2 regions of the Shewanella sp. M-Br genome follow, and region 1 is predicted to be linked to the other one. Evidence: predicted binding sites of a transcription regulator. Region 1 holds the regulator's gene; the other holds the start of a gene.

What was found. Region 1 encodes sigma-54, which starts transcription at its own class of promoters, with help from an activator protein. Its sites were predicted from a motif close to GTTGGCACGNNNNTNGNNT; they were not measured.
Region 2: flhA (flagellar biosynthesis protein FlhA) is a predicted target of sigma-54. The motif match lies at 2,211-2,229, and genes of this name have one in related genera.

The regions. Positions count from the first base shown of each region.
Region 1 is NZ_BJBV01000010.1:51,368-59,251, reverse strand. Features, by position in the region: gene lptC (LPS export ABC transporter periplasmic protein LptC) at 1-518, shown strand, start outside; gene lptA (lipopolysaccharide transport periplasmic protein LptA) at 505-1,059, shown strand; gene lptB (LPS export ABC transporter ATP-binding protein) at 1,056-1,787, shown strand; gene AAA952_RS10175 (RNA polymerase factor sigma-54) at 1,895-3,373, shown strand; gene hpf (ribosome hibernation promoting factor) at 3,402-3,689, shown strand; gene ptsN (PTS IIA-like nitrogen regulatory protein PtsN) at 3,692-4,135, shown strand; gene rapZ (RNase adapter RapZ) at 4,132-4,986, shown strand; gene AAA952_RS10155 (HPr family phosphocarrier protein) at 4,973-5,248, shown strand; gene mgtE (magnesium transporter) at 5,499-6,863, shown strand; gene AAA952_RS10145 (molybdate ABC transporter substrate-binding protein) at 6,943-7,779, opposite strand.
Region 2 is NZ_BJBV01000021.1:15,215-23,098, reverse strand. Features, by position in the region: gene fliQ (flagellar biosynthesis protein FliQ) at 1-206, shown strand, start outside; gene fliR (flagellar biosynthetic protein FliR) at 211-1,008, shown strand; gene flhB (flagellar biosynthesis protein FlhB) at 1,027-2,157, shown strand; gene flhA (flagellar biosynthesis protein FlhA) at 2,266-4,365, shown strand; gene flhF (flagellar biosynthesis protein FlhF) at 4,377-5,759, shown strand; gene AAA952_RS16775 (MinD/ParA family protein) at 5,764-6,645, shown strand; gene AAA952_RS16770 (RNA polymerase sigma factor FliA) at 6,638-7,351, shown strand; gene cheY (chemotaxis response regulator CheY) at 7,399-7,782, shown strand; gene AAA952_RS16760 (protein phosphatase CheZ) at 7,796-7,884, shown strand, end outside.

The DNA of each region.
Region 1 (7,884 bases):
CACTAGCGCTTTACTGGCAGGTCCAGAACAAACACAGCGGTGATACCGATAACAGAGTAAAAGATCAAAATACCCCAGATTTCATCGTTGAAGATCTGCGCAGTGTTGAGTTCAATGAACAAGGGCTAGTCAATAGCCGTGTGACGGCGAAACACATGGAACATTATGATTCAACGAATCAAACTTACTTTACTCAACCTGTTTATCTTGTTTATCCAGACCAAGGTAAAGCACAATGGCAACTCAGAGCAGATCAGGGCAAGCTAAACAAGGAAACGGGCAAGGTTGTATTAGAAAACAATGTTATTATTGATGCCATTAGCCCAGAAGAACCGATCCAGACCTTGTCCACCAGTTATCTGGAACTCGATCTCAATACGATGATAATGACCTCTGACCGCACCATTTACGTCACAGGGAAAGATTTTAATATTCAAGGCCAAGGCCTTTATGCCGACCTCAACGCGCAAGAAGTGCAATTGACCAGTCAGGTAGTAGGAACATATGAAGCAAAATAACGTATTACTTGCCAGCCTAATGCTAATTATGAGCATGAGTGCTTTCGCGAAAGTGGGCGACTTAAAGCAAGAAGTCAAAATTAAAGCTGTGAGCCAAACTGCGGATATCAAAAACAACCAGATCATCTTCTTTGGTCCGGTTGAAGTTACCCAAGGCTCAATAAAAATCCAAGCAAATGAACTGCGTGCATTTTCCGCTGAAGGTGAAAATAGCAAAACTTTAGTCGCCACAGGCAACCCTGCTACGTATAGCCAGATATTAGACGATGGCCGTCCTGCATCGGCCAGCGCGAAAGAAATTCGTTACGATATGGCAAGCCGCACCTTAACACTGAAAGGTATGGCGTCATTAGATCAAGCGGGTAGCCAAGTTACAGGCAATTTAATCCGCTATAACATGATTCAACAGAAATTGATGGCCGAGAGTACTGGCAGTGGTGACGATCGCGTGATCACTATTATTCAGCCAGAAAACTATCAAGATGATGCTAAATCAGATGCTCCAGCGGATAAACCTGTGAAAAAGCAGGACTCTAAATGACCCAAATCACCTTAAGAGCACAAAATCTGGCGAAAAGTTACAAGAGTCGCCAAGTGGTTAAAGACGTCAGTCTGACGGTAAAAACCGGTCAAGTCGTTGGCCTACTCGGTCCAAACGGTGCAGGTAAAACCACGACCTTTTACATGGTTGTCGGGCTAGTGAAGAGCGATAAGGGACATATCTTTATCGACGATGATGATTTAACCGCAGATCCTATGCATCTGCGTGCCCGCAAAGGCATAGGTTACTTACCGCAGGAAGCCAGTATCTTTCGTAAGCTAACTGTTCATGACAACATCATGGCCGTACTGCAAACTCGTAAAGAACTTAAAAACGAAGAACGAGAAGAAGAACTAGAACATCTGCTCGAAGAGTTTCATATCACCCACATCCGTGACAGCCAAGGCATGTCATTGTCGGGTGGCGAACGTCGTCGCGTCGAAATTGCGCGGGCTTTAGCCGCTAATCCTAAGTTCATTTTGCTCGATGAACCGTTTGCCGGCGTCGATCCTATTTCAGTTATCGACATCAAGAAGATTATCGAACAACTCAAAAGTCGCGGCCTTGGCGTACTGATCACAGACCATAATGTCCGCGAGACATTAGATGTATGTGAACATGCTTATATTGTGAGTCACGGAAACCTGATTGCCGAAGGAACTCCAGCAGAGATCTTAGACAATCAGCAAGTTAGGGCTGTGTACTTAGGTGAACAATTCAGGCTATAGTTAATCGAGCGAAGCCAATGGAGGCAATTTATACCGCCATTGGGCTTCACTCAAGATAATAATAAGCGACCTCATCCAACAATAATAACGTAGGGATCAGCGGTAACATGAAAGCGTCACTCCAGCTCAAACTGGGTCAACAGTTAACCATGACGCCACAATTACAACAGGCCATACGTCTGTTGCAACTGTCGTCATTAGAACTGCAGCAAGAGATCCAGCAAGCATTAGATTCTAATCCCCTTCTCGAGCTGGAAGAGGATCAATTCGACGCCACTAAAACCCCTGTAAACCAAACGCTATCCGATACGGATTTCAGTGAATCTAGCACTCTGCCACCAGAAAAAGACAGCTCCACCATAGACACGGCAGAGTCGCTAACCAAAGAATCCATGCCCGATGAGCTCCCCATGGACACCACATGGGATGAAGTGTTTACCGCCTCCCCAAACTCAGGCCCCGGCGGCAGTCGTGAAGACGATATGCCCTTCCAAGGCGAGACCAGTGAAGGTTTGTACGAACACTTAGAATGGCAAAAAAACCTCACGCCGTTTTCTGAAACCGATTTAGCCATTGCCACCGCCATTATTGATGCAATCGACGATCAGGGCTATCTCACCCAAAGCACTGAAGAAATTCTCGAAGCCATGGGCAATCCTGAAGTTGAGCTTGACGAAGTCGAAGCCGTACTCAAGCGCATTCAGCATTTTGATCCCATAGGCGTTGCCGCCCGCGATTTAAGTGAATGCCTGCTGATCCAACTGTCGCATTTCGCCGCTGATACTCCCAACCTAGAAAACGCCCGTATGCTGATCAAAGATCATTTAGATCTGATCGCCGCCCGTGATTTTAGGTTGTTGATGCGTAAGACTAAATTAAAAGAAGATGAATTAAGGGATGGTATAGCACTCATCCAAACCCTCAATCCTCGCCCAGGTTTGTTGATCACGCCCAATAATGACGAATACGTTATCCCAGATGTGTCTGTGTCGAAGAAAAATGGCCGCTGGGTCGTTGAGCTTAATCCTGACTGCATGCCCAAAATCAATGTAAATCAACATTATGCTTCTATGGCACGCAGCACAAAAAACCAAGCCGATAGCCAATTTATTCGCGGCCATCTGCAAGAGGCTAAATGGTTTATTAAGAGTCTAGAAAGCCGTAACGACACTTTGCTTAAAGTTGCTAATTGCATAGTGCAATATCAGCAAGGTTTCTTTGAGTATGGTGAAGAAGCCATGAAGCCTATGGTGCTTAACGATATTGCTGAAGCGGTAGAAATGCATGAGTCCACCATCTCACGGGTCACAACTCAAAAATACATGCATACCCCTAAGGGACTTTTTGAACTAAAATACTTCTTCTCTAGCCACGTCGGGACTGACGATGGTGGTGAGTGCTCATCCACAGCAATCAGAGCCTTTATAAAGAAACTGGTGGCAGCGGAAAACCAGAAAAAACCATTAAGCGATAGTAAGATGGCACAACTTCTGGCAGAACAAGGGATCAACGTAGCCCGCAGAACCATTGCGAAGTACCGAGAGGCTATGCTTATTCCACCTTCTAATCAGCGTAAAAGTTTATAACCTACAGTGGATATCGGAGGACGTTTCTATGCAAATAAACCTAAGTGGACACCATGTCGAAATTACCGAATCGTTACGTGCATATGTAGAAGAAAAGTTTTCAAAACTTGAACGCCATTTCGAACAGATCAATAATGTGCACGTTGTGCTCAATGTTGAGAAAATGCAACAGATTGCTGAAGCGAGAATAAACCTCATAGGTGGTGAAGTTTTTGCAACTTCAGAGCATGCTGACATGTATGCCGCTATAGACGCCCTGATTGACAAGCTTGACCGTCAGGTTATTAAACACAAAGAGAAGTTAACAAAACACTAATAATGGAACTTTGTACCATACTGCGGCCGGAGTGCACTACCTGCGCCACTCCGGGCAGCAAGAAAAAGGTACTGGAACTCATCAGCGACTTAGTCGCTGCCCAGTACCCGACCCTCTCATCTCAAGAGATATTCGAAAGCCTAGTGGCGCGCGAAAAGATGGGGAGCACAGGTATAGGTAACGGCATCGCCATTCCACATGGTCGACTAGCCGATATAGATCAGCCCATTGCCATACTAATTAAGTGTGAAGAGCCGATAGCATTTGATGCTATCGATAAGCAACCTGTTGATATTTTATTTGCACTACTGGTGCCTGCAGACCAATGTCAGCAGCACTTAAGTACCTTGTCTTGCATGGCCGAAAAGCTGAGCGACAAGCAAATATTAAAGCAATTACGCAAGACGCATGATGAAACGGAACTCTATCAGGTAATCACTGGATGAAACTGGTCATAGTGTCGGGCCGCTCAGGCTCAGGCAAATCTGTCGCCCTTAGGGTACTCGAAGATCTCGGCTATTATTGTGTCGATAACCTTCCCTTGCCATTGATTGGCAGTTTGCTTGAGCAACTCAAAGGCAGTAACGATCTCGTCGCCATCAGTGTCGACGTGCGTAACATGCCTGAGCAGGATAAGGTCTTAGTGAAACAACTCGCTAGCCTACCTCCAGATACTGAGTTAACGAGCTTCTTCCTTAACTCCAGCGATAAAATTCTGCTCAAGCGTTACAGCGAAACCCGCCGTTTGCATCCTTTGTCGAAGAGCCGAGTCTCTTTGCAAGAAGCGATAAAGCTGGAGGGGAAACTGCTCGAGCCTATGTCAAAACTGGTCGATCACTACATAGATACGTCGAATTTGAATATCTATGATTTAAGCGACCAAGTCAGACAAATTCTCCTTGGTAGTGTCGATAAAGAACTCGTGATCAACTTCGAGTCCTTTGGCTTTAAGCACGGAATGCCCACCGAAGCCGACTTTATGTTCGATGTACGCTTTCTGCCCAATCCCCACTGGGAGTTGGCGCTGCGGCCATTGACTGGCTTAGATGAACCCGTGGCTGAGTTCTTAAATCGCCAACCACTGGTCAATAAGTTCATCTGGCAAATAGAAAATTTACTGGAGACTTGGCTGCCGCACCTCGAGCGTAACAATCGCAGTTATTTAACTGTGGCCATTGGCTGCACAGGTGGACAGCACAGATCAGTTTACGTCGCAGAGCAATTGGCAAAACGCTTTAGTAACGGTAAACATAAAGTTTATGCCCGTCATCGAGAGCTCAACAATGCCAAAGCTTGAACGTCAGATAACCATCTGTAATAAGCTCGGTTTACATGCCCGTGCCGCCACTAAGTTGGTGGTACTGGCTTCCGAGTTTGATGCGACCATCACCTTAATCCAAGGCGATAAACAAGCATCGGCCGCCAGTGTGCTTGGCTTGCTGATGCTTGAAACTGGCATGGGTAAAACCATCAAGCTTATCGCCGAAGGCCCAGATGCAGAGCCGGCTCTCGATGCCATTTGTGCCTTAATCGACGCTAAGTTTGACGAAGCCTGTTAGTTTCACTTCACACTAAGCACTTCATCGTTAGTTTCACTTCATGTCTAGTTTTAAAAACTTGCCATTCACACATGGCAAAACATTTGTCGCTCGACGATACAAGCCACAGGCGATTACACTAGCGGTCATTGCGCTGGCCTTAACCTTACCTTAGCCGTCTTAATCTATGTCATCGACTGACGCTTAGTCACCGCAAAATCCTAGCCCAACACTAAGATCTCAAACCAATTTGCCGCACAATGGAGGACAAATGCCCGTAGATAATGCAGAAAACGATCACACCGGACATAGTCTTGACCAGTTAAACCAAGCGCTTAGCAGCGGCATGTTCGTGCATGTGCGTAATATGCTGCAAAAAATGGCCGCCTCAGATATCGCGCTGATCTTAGAATCATCACCGCCAAGTGCCAGACAAGTATTGTGGCAGCTCATCGATCAGGAACAAATAGGCGACATACTCGATGAGTTGAGTGAAGAACTCAAAGACCCACTGATCCGCAGCATGAGCCCTGAGCGAGTCGCGAAAGCGACAGCAAGCATGGACACCGACGATCTCGCCTATATTCTGCGAAGTCTTCCCGACGCCGTTTACAAACAAGTATTGCAGTCGATGACGGAGCAAAATCGCCTGAGGGTAGAACAAGCCCTATCTTATCCAGATGAGACCGCCGGCAGCTTGATGAATACGGATACAGTCACCTTAAGACCCGATGTGAATATCGATGTGGTGCTGCGCTATCTTCGGCAAAGGGGCAACCTACCCGACACCACAGATACCTTATATGTGGTCGACAAACAGGACAAAGTCCTTGGCGGTGTTAGGCTGGCAGATCTGCTGACTTGCGCGCCAAGCACCACAATTCGCAATATCATGGATCCCAATATTCAAAGTATTCCGGTGAGCATGTCCGACAGCGAAGTCGCGCAGAAATTCGAACGCAATGACTGGGTATCGGCACCTGTCGTCGACTGTGATGGTAAGCTGCTCGGGCGTATCACAATCGATGACGTAGTCGATGTTATCCGCGAAGATGCTGAACATTCCATGATGGGTATGGCGGGGATGGACGGAGATGAAGATACTTTTGGTCCTGTGCTAAAAAGTACCCTACGTCGCTCGCTCTGGCTCACTATAAACTTATTCGCCGCCCTGCTTGCCTCGTCGGTCAGCAATATGTTTGAAGGCACTATTGAGCAATTTGCCACTATCGCCATCCTAATGACGATTGTCCCTAGCATGGGCGGTGTTGCCGGTAATCAGACCTTAGCGCTCGTGATCCGTGGTATTGCTTTAGGCCATATCGGCCAAAGCAACGCCCGCTGGCTTATCGGTAAAGAGCTATCTATTGGTTTTCTCAATGGCTTGATGTGGTCTATTTTAGTCTTTGTCGCCGTGTGGCTATGGAAGGATGATATGGCACTGGCGGGATTAATTGGTAGCGCCATGCTGATCAACATGACAGTAGCAGGGCTTGCAGGTGCGAGTATTCCATTGATTTTAAAAAGACTTAAAATCGATCCTGCCCTCGCCGGCGGTATGGTGCTCACCACAGTCACTGACGTGGTTGGCCTGTTCGCCTTCCTCGGGTTAGCGACGATCTACTTGATGAACTAACGCTTTAACAGTTTGAGCTAATAACAAAAACGGCACCTCAAAGGTGCCGTTTTTTATCCCGCAGGAAAACTAAAGAAGGCTATTTTGCCGGAGGTTGGAAACCATAACTGCTCAAAATCGCTTGGCCTTTTGTCGATAGAATAAACTCAGCTAACGGCTTAGCGGCAGTATTAGCGCCTTGTAAAACCAGTAAACCATAGTCGGCACCCACGGCGAGCTCCTGCGGTAAGTCGATGATTTGTAAACTCGGCACTTCTTTTTTAGCCAGCACAGCATTAGTGCAATAGGTTAAAAAGATATCCGCTTGCTTGTTTTCCATCACCCAGCCATAGGGGTTGCGATCTTTAGGCGGTTTAACGCTCTCAGGGCCGCCCGCCAGTTGTAATGCCTTGGTCTCTAACGCAGCTTTCGCATTGGGTTTTACCGCTTCGGCCTTAGCAAAAACGGCCCAGGCATAATCACCCGCGGGATCGGCTTTCGGGGTTGAGGTGCCGACTTTAATCTTAGGATCTAACAAGGTATCGAGTAACGTCGAACTCGTCACCTGAACTGTGTCTTGAGCAACAGCGCAGAGTTGATTACGGGCAAACATTTGCACCGCTTCGCCCTGACCCGAATCCACTAATGCCTGTGGATGTTTCATATTCGCCGAGGCAAAGATATCGACTTTCTCGCCCTCTTGAATACGTTTTAACAATAAACCTGAGGGCGCATATTGCGCTACAACACTCATTTGCGACTGTGCTTGATAAGCAGCAATAATATCACTCATCGCAGCCTTTAAACTGCCTGCGGCGCGCAGTTCTATCGACGCACCTCCTGTGGTCACTTCGGCTTTCATCGGCACTCCTTGTACAGCCGTCACCATGATGACAGGACTTAAACTCAAGGCTACTAACACATTTTTGCTTATCATAGTCATATTCTCCTTTAGGCACTAAAAGTCATTCTTGTGACTTATTCCCATACAGAACGTGAAATCGATAAAGGGATCAAGCTGAAGTCATCCCAAGGTAATGAG
Region 2 (7,884 bases), on a different contig from region 1:
CTGCTATTGTGTTGCCAGGGCTGGGGATAGGGTTAATCGTTGCTGTGTTTCAAGCGGCGACTTCGATTAACGAGCAGACCTTAAGTTTTCTTCCGCGTTTAATCATAACGCTGCTCGCACTAATGTTTATGGGGCACTGGTTAGTTGAAACCCTGATGGACTTTTTCATCGAGATGGTGAATCGCATTCCTCAAGTGATAGGCTAACGCGATGGAGCTGCTGCTTGATACCTTAATGCAAACCATTGCCGCTTATCTTTGGCCATTGTTCCGCGTTGCTAGCATGTTGATGGTTATGGTGGTCTTTGGTGCGGCAACGACACCAACTCGAGTGCGTTTATTATTGGCGATGGCGATTACCTTTGCGATAGCACCCGTTCTTCCTCCAACTCAAAATGTGGATTTATTTTCGTTAAGCGCAGTATTTATCACGGCGCAGCAAATCATTATTGGCGTTGCCATGGGGTTTGTGACTCAAATGGTAATGCAAGTCTTTGTGCTCACTGGACAGATCATTGGTATGCAGACCAGTTTAGGCTTTGCCTCTATGGTTGACCCCGGTTCTGGCCAACAAACACCCGTTATTGGTAACTTTTTCCTTTTATTGGCGACATTGATTTTCTTAGCAGTGGACGGCCATCTTTTGATGATCCGTATGCTAGTGGCAAGCTTTGAAACTTTGCCAATTTCTAATCAAGGCTTAACACTGACAAGTTATCGATCACTGGCTGATTGGGGGTCGTATATGTTTGGTGCGGCACTCACTATGTCGATATCTGCGATTATCGCCTTGTTATTAGTTAACTTGTCTTTCGGAGTCATGACCCGCGCCGCGCCGCAATTGAATATTTTCTCTATTGGTTTTCCGATCACTATGATTGGTGGACTGTTTATTCTGTGGTTAACCCTAACACCGGTAATGGCACACTTCGATGAAGTATGGTCGACGGCTCAAGTGCTGCTTTGCGATATGTTAGCGCTCCAATGTAACGCTGATGGCTTGATATGATGGGATTAGGAGAGGCCCATGGCTGAAGAATCAAGTGGCGAACGTACAGAGGAACCCACGGGGAGGCGTCTAGAACAGGCGCGGGAAAAAGGACAGATTGCACGTTCGAAAGAACTCGGGACTGCAGCGGTATTGATTTCGGCGGCATGTGGGTTTTATATGCTAGGCCCAAGTTTGGCCATTAGCCTAACTCGGGTGTTTGAAATTGTATTTACCATGGATAGGGCGCAAATTTTTGATACGAATGAAATGTTCAACGTGTGGGGCGTTGTTGCGAGTGAAATAGCCTGGCCCATGGCTAAAATTATGTTGCTGATTGTAGTTGTTGCGTTTATCGGTAACGTCTCTCTTGGTGGGATCAATTTTTCAACCCAAGCTATGATGCCAAAAGCCAGTAAAATGAGTCCCCTTGCTGGTTTTAAACGCATGTTTGGCGTGCAGGCTCTGGTTGAACTCACCAAAGGCATTGCTAAATTTTCGGTAGTAGCGTTTTCTGCTTATTTTTTATTAAGCTTCTATTTCAATGACATCATGTTGCTGTCTAGCGACCATCTTCCTGGTAATGTTTACCATGCATTAGATTTGTTGGTTTGGATGTTTATCCTGTTATGTTCCTCGATTTTGTTTATTGTCGTCATAGATGTGCCATTTCAACTTTGGAATCACAACAAACAACTTAAGATGACCAAACAAGAAGTAAAAGATGAGTATAAAGATACTGAAGGGAAGCCTGAAGTCAAAGGGCGAGTACGGCAGATGCAACGCGAGTTGGCTCAACGTCGAATGATGGCCGAAGTACCCAATGCCGATGTAATAGTTGTTAACCCAGAGCATTTTGCGGTAGCAATTAAATATGACGTGCAGCGTTCAGTCGCGCCTTTCGTTGTTGCCAAAGGTGTCGATGATGTCGCATTTAAAATTCGTGAGATTGCAAGGGCCCATAATGTGACAATCGTCTCTGCCCCGCCATTAGCAAGAGCTATATACCATACGACTAAGCTAGATCAACAAATCCCTGAAGGGTTGTTTACCGCCGTGGCACAGATTTTGGCTTATGTATTTCAGTTGCGCCAGTACCAAAAAGGTCGAGGACGCAAGCCTATCCCAATCCCGCTTAATCAACCCATTCCCGATGAGTTAAAATATTAAGACCTAAGCTAAAAATTCTTTGAAGTCGTGATATTATTGCAGACCAATACGCTATTGGCGTATTTTTTGCTTTCATGCTGTCATACGTCAAAGTTTAGGTAAATATGAATGGATGTTAGAGCGACTTTAGGTCAAGTAAAACAAATGCGCTTGAGTACGTTTAAAGGTATAGGCACTCCTATACTCGTACTCGCAGCATTGGCCATGATAGTTTTACCTATCCCTCCATTTCTATTAGACATACTCTTTTCATTCAACATAGCCTTAGCGCTCATCGTATTATTAGTCGCAATTTATACTGATAGACCGTTGGATTTTGCTGCTTTCCCAAGTGTCCTGCTAGTGGCGACGTTATTACGTCTTGCGCTGAACGTTGCCTCTACTCGTGTGGTTTTACTTGAGGGTCATAATGGCGGTGATGCCGCGGGTAAGGTGATTGAGGCCTTCGGTTCTGTGGTTATCGGTGGTAACTATGCCGTTGGTTTAGTGGTATTTATCATTTTGATTATCATCAACTTTGCAGTGGTGACTAAAGGTGCTGGTCGTATCGCTGAAGTTAGCGCCCGCTTTACCTTAGATGCTATGCCTGGTAAGCAAATGGCAATCGATGCCGATTTAAATGCCGGAACCTTAAACCAAGATCAAGCAAGATTACGCCGTGCTGAAGTGACCCGTGAAGCCGATTTCTATGGTGCGATGGACGGTGCGTCCAAATTCGTTAAAGGGGATGCGATTGCCGGTATCATGATCTTAGTGATCAACATCGTAGGTGGCTTCATCATAGGAATTGTGCAGCATGGTTTAAGTTTCTCTGAAGCAGTTGAAATTTATACCTTACTGACTATCGGTGATGGTTTAGTGGCGCAGATCCCAGGTTTATTATTGTCAATCGCCGCAGCCTTGATGGTGACTCGTCAAAACGAGTCGGGTGATATGGGCCAAATGATGATGAGTCAGATGTTTGACAGTCATAAGTCATTGGGTATCGCCGCCGGAGTCCTGTTTGTCATGGGTATTGTTCCTGGTATGCCACACATGGCGTTTTTAAGCTTTGCCTTTATGACTGCTGGTGCAGCTTATTTTGTTTATAAACGAAATGAAAACAAACGTCTTAAAGCGCTAGAACAAGTGAAATCGGGTCCAATAGAAAGACAAGATAAAGAGCCTAAAGAGCTAGGTTGGGACGATGTACATCATGTTGATACTATTGGTCTTGAGGTCGGATATCGTTTGATCCCTCTGGTTGACAAGGGCCAAGGTGGCGAGTTACTAAGCCGCATTAAAGGCGTGCGTAAAAAGTTGTCTCAGGAATTAGGCTTCTTAGTGCCCGCGGTGCATATTCGCGATAACTTAGATTTATCGCCTAATGCGTATCGCATTTCATTAATGGGCGTCGTCGTCGGAGAGGCAGATATTCGTCATGATTGCGAATTGGCGATCAACCCTGGTCAAGTCTATGGCAAACTCGATGGTATCGAAACGCGCGACCCCGCCTTTGGTCTGGAAGCTGTATGGATCGCTCCTGAGTTACGTGAGCACGCACAAACATTAGGTTATACCGTCGTCGATGCCGCGACGGTTGTTGCAACTCATATTAGTCAATTACTCACAAATAATGCTGCTAAGTTGTTAGGCTACGAAGAAGTGCAACAACTGATGGATATGCTTGCAAAACACTCACCTAAGCTGGTTGATGGGTTTATTCCAGATATCATGCCACTAGGACATGTCGTAAAAGTGATGCAGAACCTATTAAATGAAGGGGTTTCAGTTAGAGACTTGCGTACTATAGTGCAAACTTTGTTAGAATATGGCACTAAGAGTAATGACACTGAAGTCTTGACTGCCGCTGTACGTATCGCTTTGAAACGTATGATAGTTCAGGAAATCTCAGGCCCAGAGCTCGAAATCCCCGTCATTACTTTGGCGCCAGAGTTGGAACAGATGTTGCATCAGTCAATGCAAGCAACCGGTGGTGATGGTCCTAATATTGAACCCGGTCTTGCAGAACGCATGCAGCAGTCCCTTGCCGATGCGGCTCAGAAGCAAGAAATGGTCGGACAACCCGCCATATTGTTGACGTCAGGTATGTTACGCGCGACGCTGTCACGCTTTGTTAAACATACTATTCCTAATCTCAGAGTCATTTCATATCAAGAAATACCTGATGAGAAGCAAATACGTATCGTATCTGCAGTCGGCCAGTAGAGGACGCATAAGTGAAGATTAAACGATTTTTTGCCAAAGACATGCGCGCCGCACTGGCCCAAGTGAAAGAAACACTCGGCTCAGATGCCGTCATTATGTCAAATAAAAAAGTGAACGGTGGCATCGAAATTGTCGCTGCCGTTGACTATGACGAACCTAAAGCGAAAACTGCAGCCACTGCGCCAGCACCGACCTTTATGGACGTGAGCGACGATCTCGTGTCCCTAGGTGCTAAGCAGCCAGTCCGTGTAGAAACTCGCGCTAAGCCAGCCGCACCAGCAGACTCATTACAAGCCTTACTTGAGAAGCAGCAAAGCCGTTTGAATCAACAAATGTCACATCAGCAAGTTGATGCTGAGTTACCTGCATGGGCTAAGGGCTTACAAGCCCCTACTGCTGTGAAACCAGAACGTCGTGAAGTGCCTTCCTCGTTTGATAAAAAGCCACAAACATCACAGAAACAAAGTGCTGATATTGAAGCTATGCGTGATGAATTAGCATCACTGCGTAATTTACTGACACATCAAGTATCCTCCTTGATGACGGAACATAAAAAACGCATCGATCCCGTCGGTGCTATGCTCGAAGCCAAATTGCTTGAGGCTGAATTCTCCCCTGCGGTTGCGAATAAATTAGCCGCGCTGAGTCAGCATTATACGCCAGCTGAATTAGTCAGAGCATTACCACAAAGTCTTGCGAATATGCTTGATAATCAGGGCGATGACATTGTTAAGCAGGGCGGAGTGGTTGCATTAGTTGGTCCTACTGGGGTTGGTAAAACAACGTCATTAGCTAAACTTGCTGCCCGTTTTGCGGCACATCATGGTGCTGAACATGTTGCTTTAATTACCACAGATCATTATCGCATCGGAGCCTATGAGCAATTAGCAACTTATGGCAAAATAATGGGCTGCCCAGTAAAGCAAGCTCATGATCTAAATGAATTAGAGCAAATTCTCTATCAGTTTAGGAATCGCAAGCTAGTATTGATAGATACGGCTGGCATGGGACAGCGAGATATGCGCCTTTACCAGCAACTTGATAATTTAACTGCAAATAGCAGGATACCTATCCGCAGTTATCTGGTACTGTCTGCGACAGGGCAGCGCCGTGTGCTGCAAGATGCAGTCAATCATTTTAAACGCATTCCCCTATCTGGTGTCGTTCTCACAAAACTCGATGAATCTGTGTCGTTAGCAGGGGCATTAAGTGTGTTGATCCAAAACGGATTACCATTAAGTTATATTACTGATGGACAAAGAGTTCCTGAAGATATGAAAGTTGCGGATACCCTAGATTTAGCCCAGCAGGCACTCGCAGCGTTAGATAGTACAGAACAACAATCATTACAAGACACAGCGTGGTCAGATAATATGGCCTGTGCATTTGAGTAGATTTATGACCCTGGATCAAGCAAGTGGTTTACGTATGATGAATCAACCCTATAACGAAAAAGTGAAAGTAATCGCGGTCACAGGTGGCAAAGGAGGCGTGGGTAAAACCAGCGTTTCTATTAATACTGCTGTGGCATTAGCCGAAAAAGGCAAGCGTGTCTTGGTACTTGACGCTGACCTTGGCTTAGCAAACGTCGACGTCATGCTGGGTATTCGTGCCGAGCGTAACCTCTCTCATGTTCTCTCTGGTGATGCAGAGCTTGACGATATTATCGTGCGTGGTCCTAAGGGGATAGGCATAGTACCTGCCACCTCAGGAACACAGGGGATGGTGGAATTAAGCCCTGCGCAACATGCTGGATTAATCCGTGCATTTAGTGAGATGCGGACTCAGTTTGATATTCTAGTCGTAGATACTGCGGCTGGGATCTCAGATATGGTGCTCAGTTTCTCACGTGCTTCGCAGGATGTGCTAGTCGTTGTTTGTGATGAACCCACTTCGATTACCGATGCCTACGCCCTGATTAAAATTCTCAGCCGTGAGCATGGCGTGTTCCGTTTTAAAATAGTTGCCAATATGGTGCGTAGTTTACGCGAAGGTATGGAATTATTTGCTAAACTCAGTAAAGTGACCGACAGATTTTTAGATGTTGCACTTGAATTAGTCGCCACGATTCCATTTGACGAAAACTTACGTAAATCAGTTCGTAAACAAAAATTGGTGGTTGAAGCTTATCCTAAATCACCAGCGGCGATTGCGTATCAAGGATTGGCAAATAAAATTTTGAGCTGGCCTGTGCCGCAGCAACCTGGTGGGCATTTGGAGTTTTTCGTTGAGCGTTTAGTACAACGACCAGATTTTCAAGAGGAAAAAACGAGTGAATAAAGCCGCTGCGTATACTTGTTTAGACAATAAATCGTCGATCGTTGAACAGTATGCTCCGTTGGTTAAAAGAATTGCGCATCATTTACTCGCCAGACTACCTGCATCTGTGCAGTTAGATGATTTACTCCAAGCTGGGATGATGGGGTTACTAGAAGCATCATCCAAGTTTGATGGTGGCAAGGGTGCGAAATTTGAAACCTTCGCCGGCATACGCATACGTGGAGCCATGTTAGATGAAATTCGTCGTGGCGACTGGGTCCCTCGTTCCGTTCATCGTAACAATCGTAAGGTTGCACATGCTATTGATGAGTTAGAGCAAGAACTGGGCCGTGATGCACGCGACACAGAAATTGCAGAAAAACTTGATATGACGCTCGATGAGTACCATCATATTCTTAACGATGTTTCTGTCGGAAAAATCATAGGGATAGAAGATTTAGGCGTATCTCAGGATATACTTACAGTGAGTGATCGGTCCGATGATGATTCATTTGAAGCATTAGCTGAGAACCAATTTCATTCTGCTCTGGTTGAGGCAATTAAATTATTGCCTGAAAGAGATGCATTAGTGTTATCCCTGTACTACGATGAAGCATTGAATTTAAAAGAGATTGGCGCCATTCTTGAAGTCAGTGAATCGCGGGTTAGCCAGATATTAAGTCAGGCAATGTTGCGATTGAAAGCTAAACTCAAGCACTGGACATAAGTATAATTATTAATCGAGCACAGAATGTCAGCTCACCGGAGGAAACCTTGGACAAGAATATGAAGATTCTCATTGTTGACGATTTTTCGACAATGAGGCGTATCATCAAGAACTTGTTGCGAGACTTGGGGTTTAATAACACCCAAGAAGCAGACGATGGCTCAACAGCCCTGCCGATGTTGCAAAAGGGGGATTTTGATTTTGTTGTTACAGATTGGAATATGCCTGGTATGCAAGGAATCGATCTGTTAAAAGCAATTCGCGCTGATGATTCGCTAAAGCATTTACCCGTATTAATGGTAACTGCTGAAGCAAAACGTGAACAGATTATTGCTGCCGCTCAAGCGGGAGTGAATGGTTATGTGGTTAAGCCTTTTACCGCTGCAACGCTGAAAGAGAAGTTAGATAAAATATTCGAACGACTCGCTTGAGCAAGGATGAGCTATGAAGTCACAAACATCAGGGCTCATCACGCTCGAGCAAGCTCAGCATTTAGTTGAATTATTAAGTGCAGGTGAGCAAAGTCAGGCAGA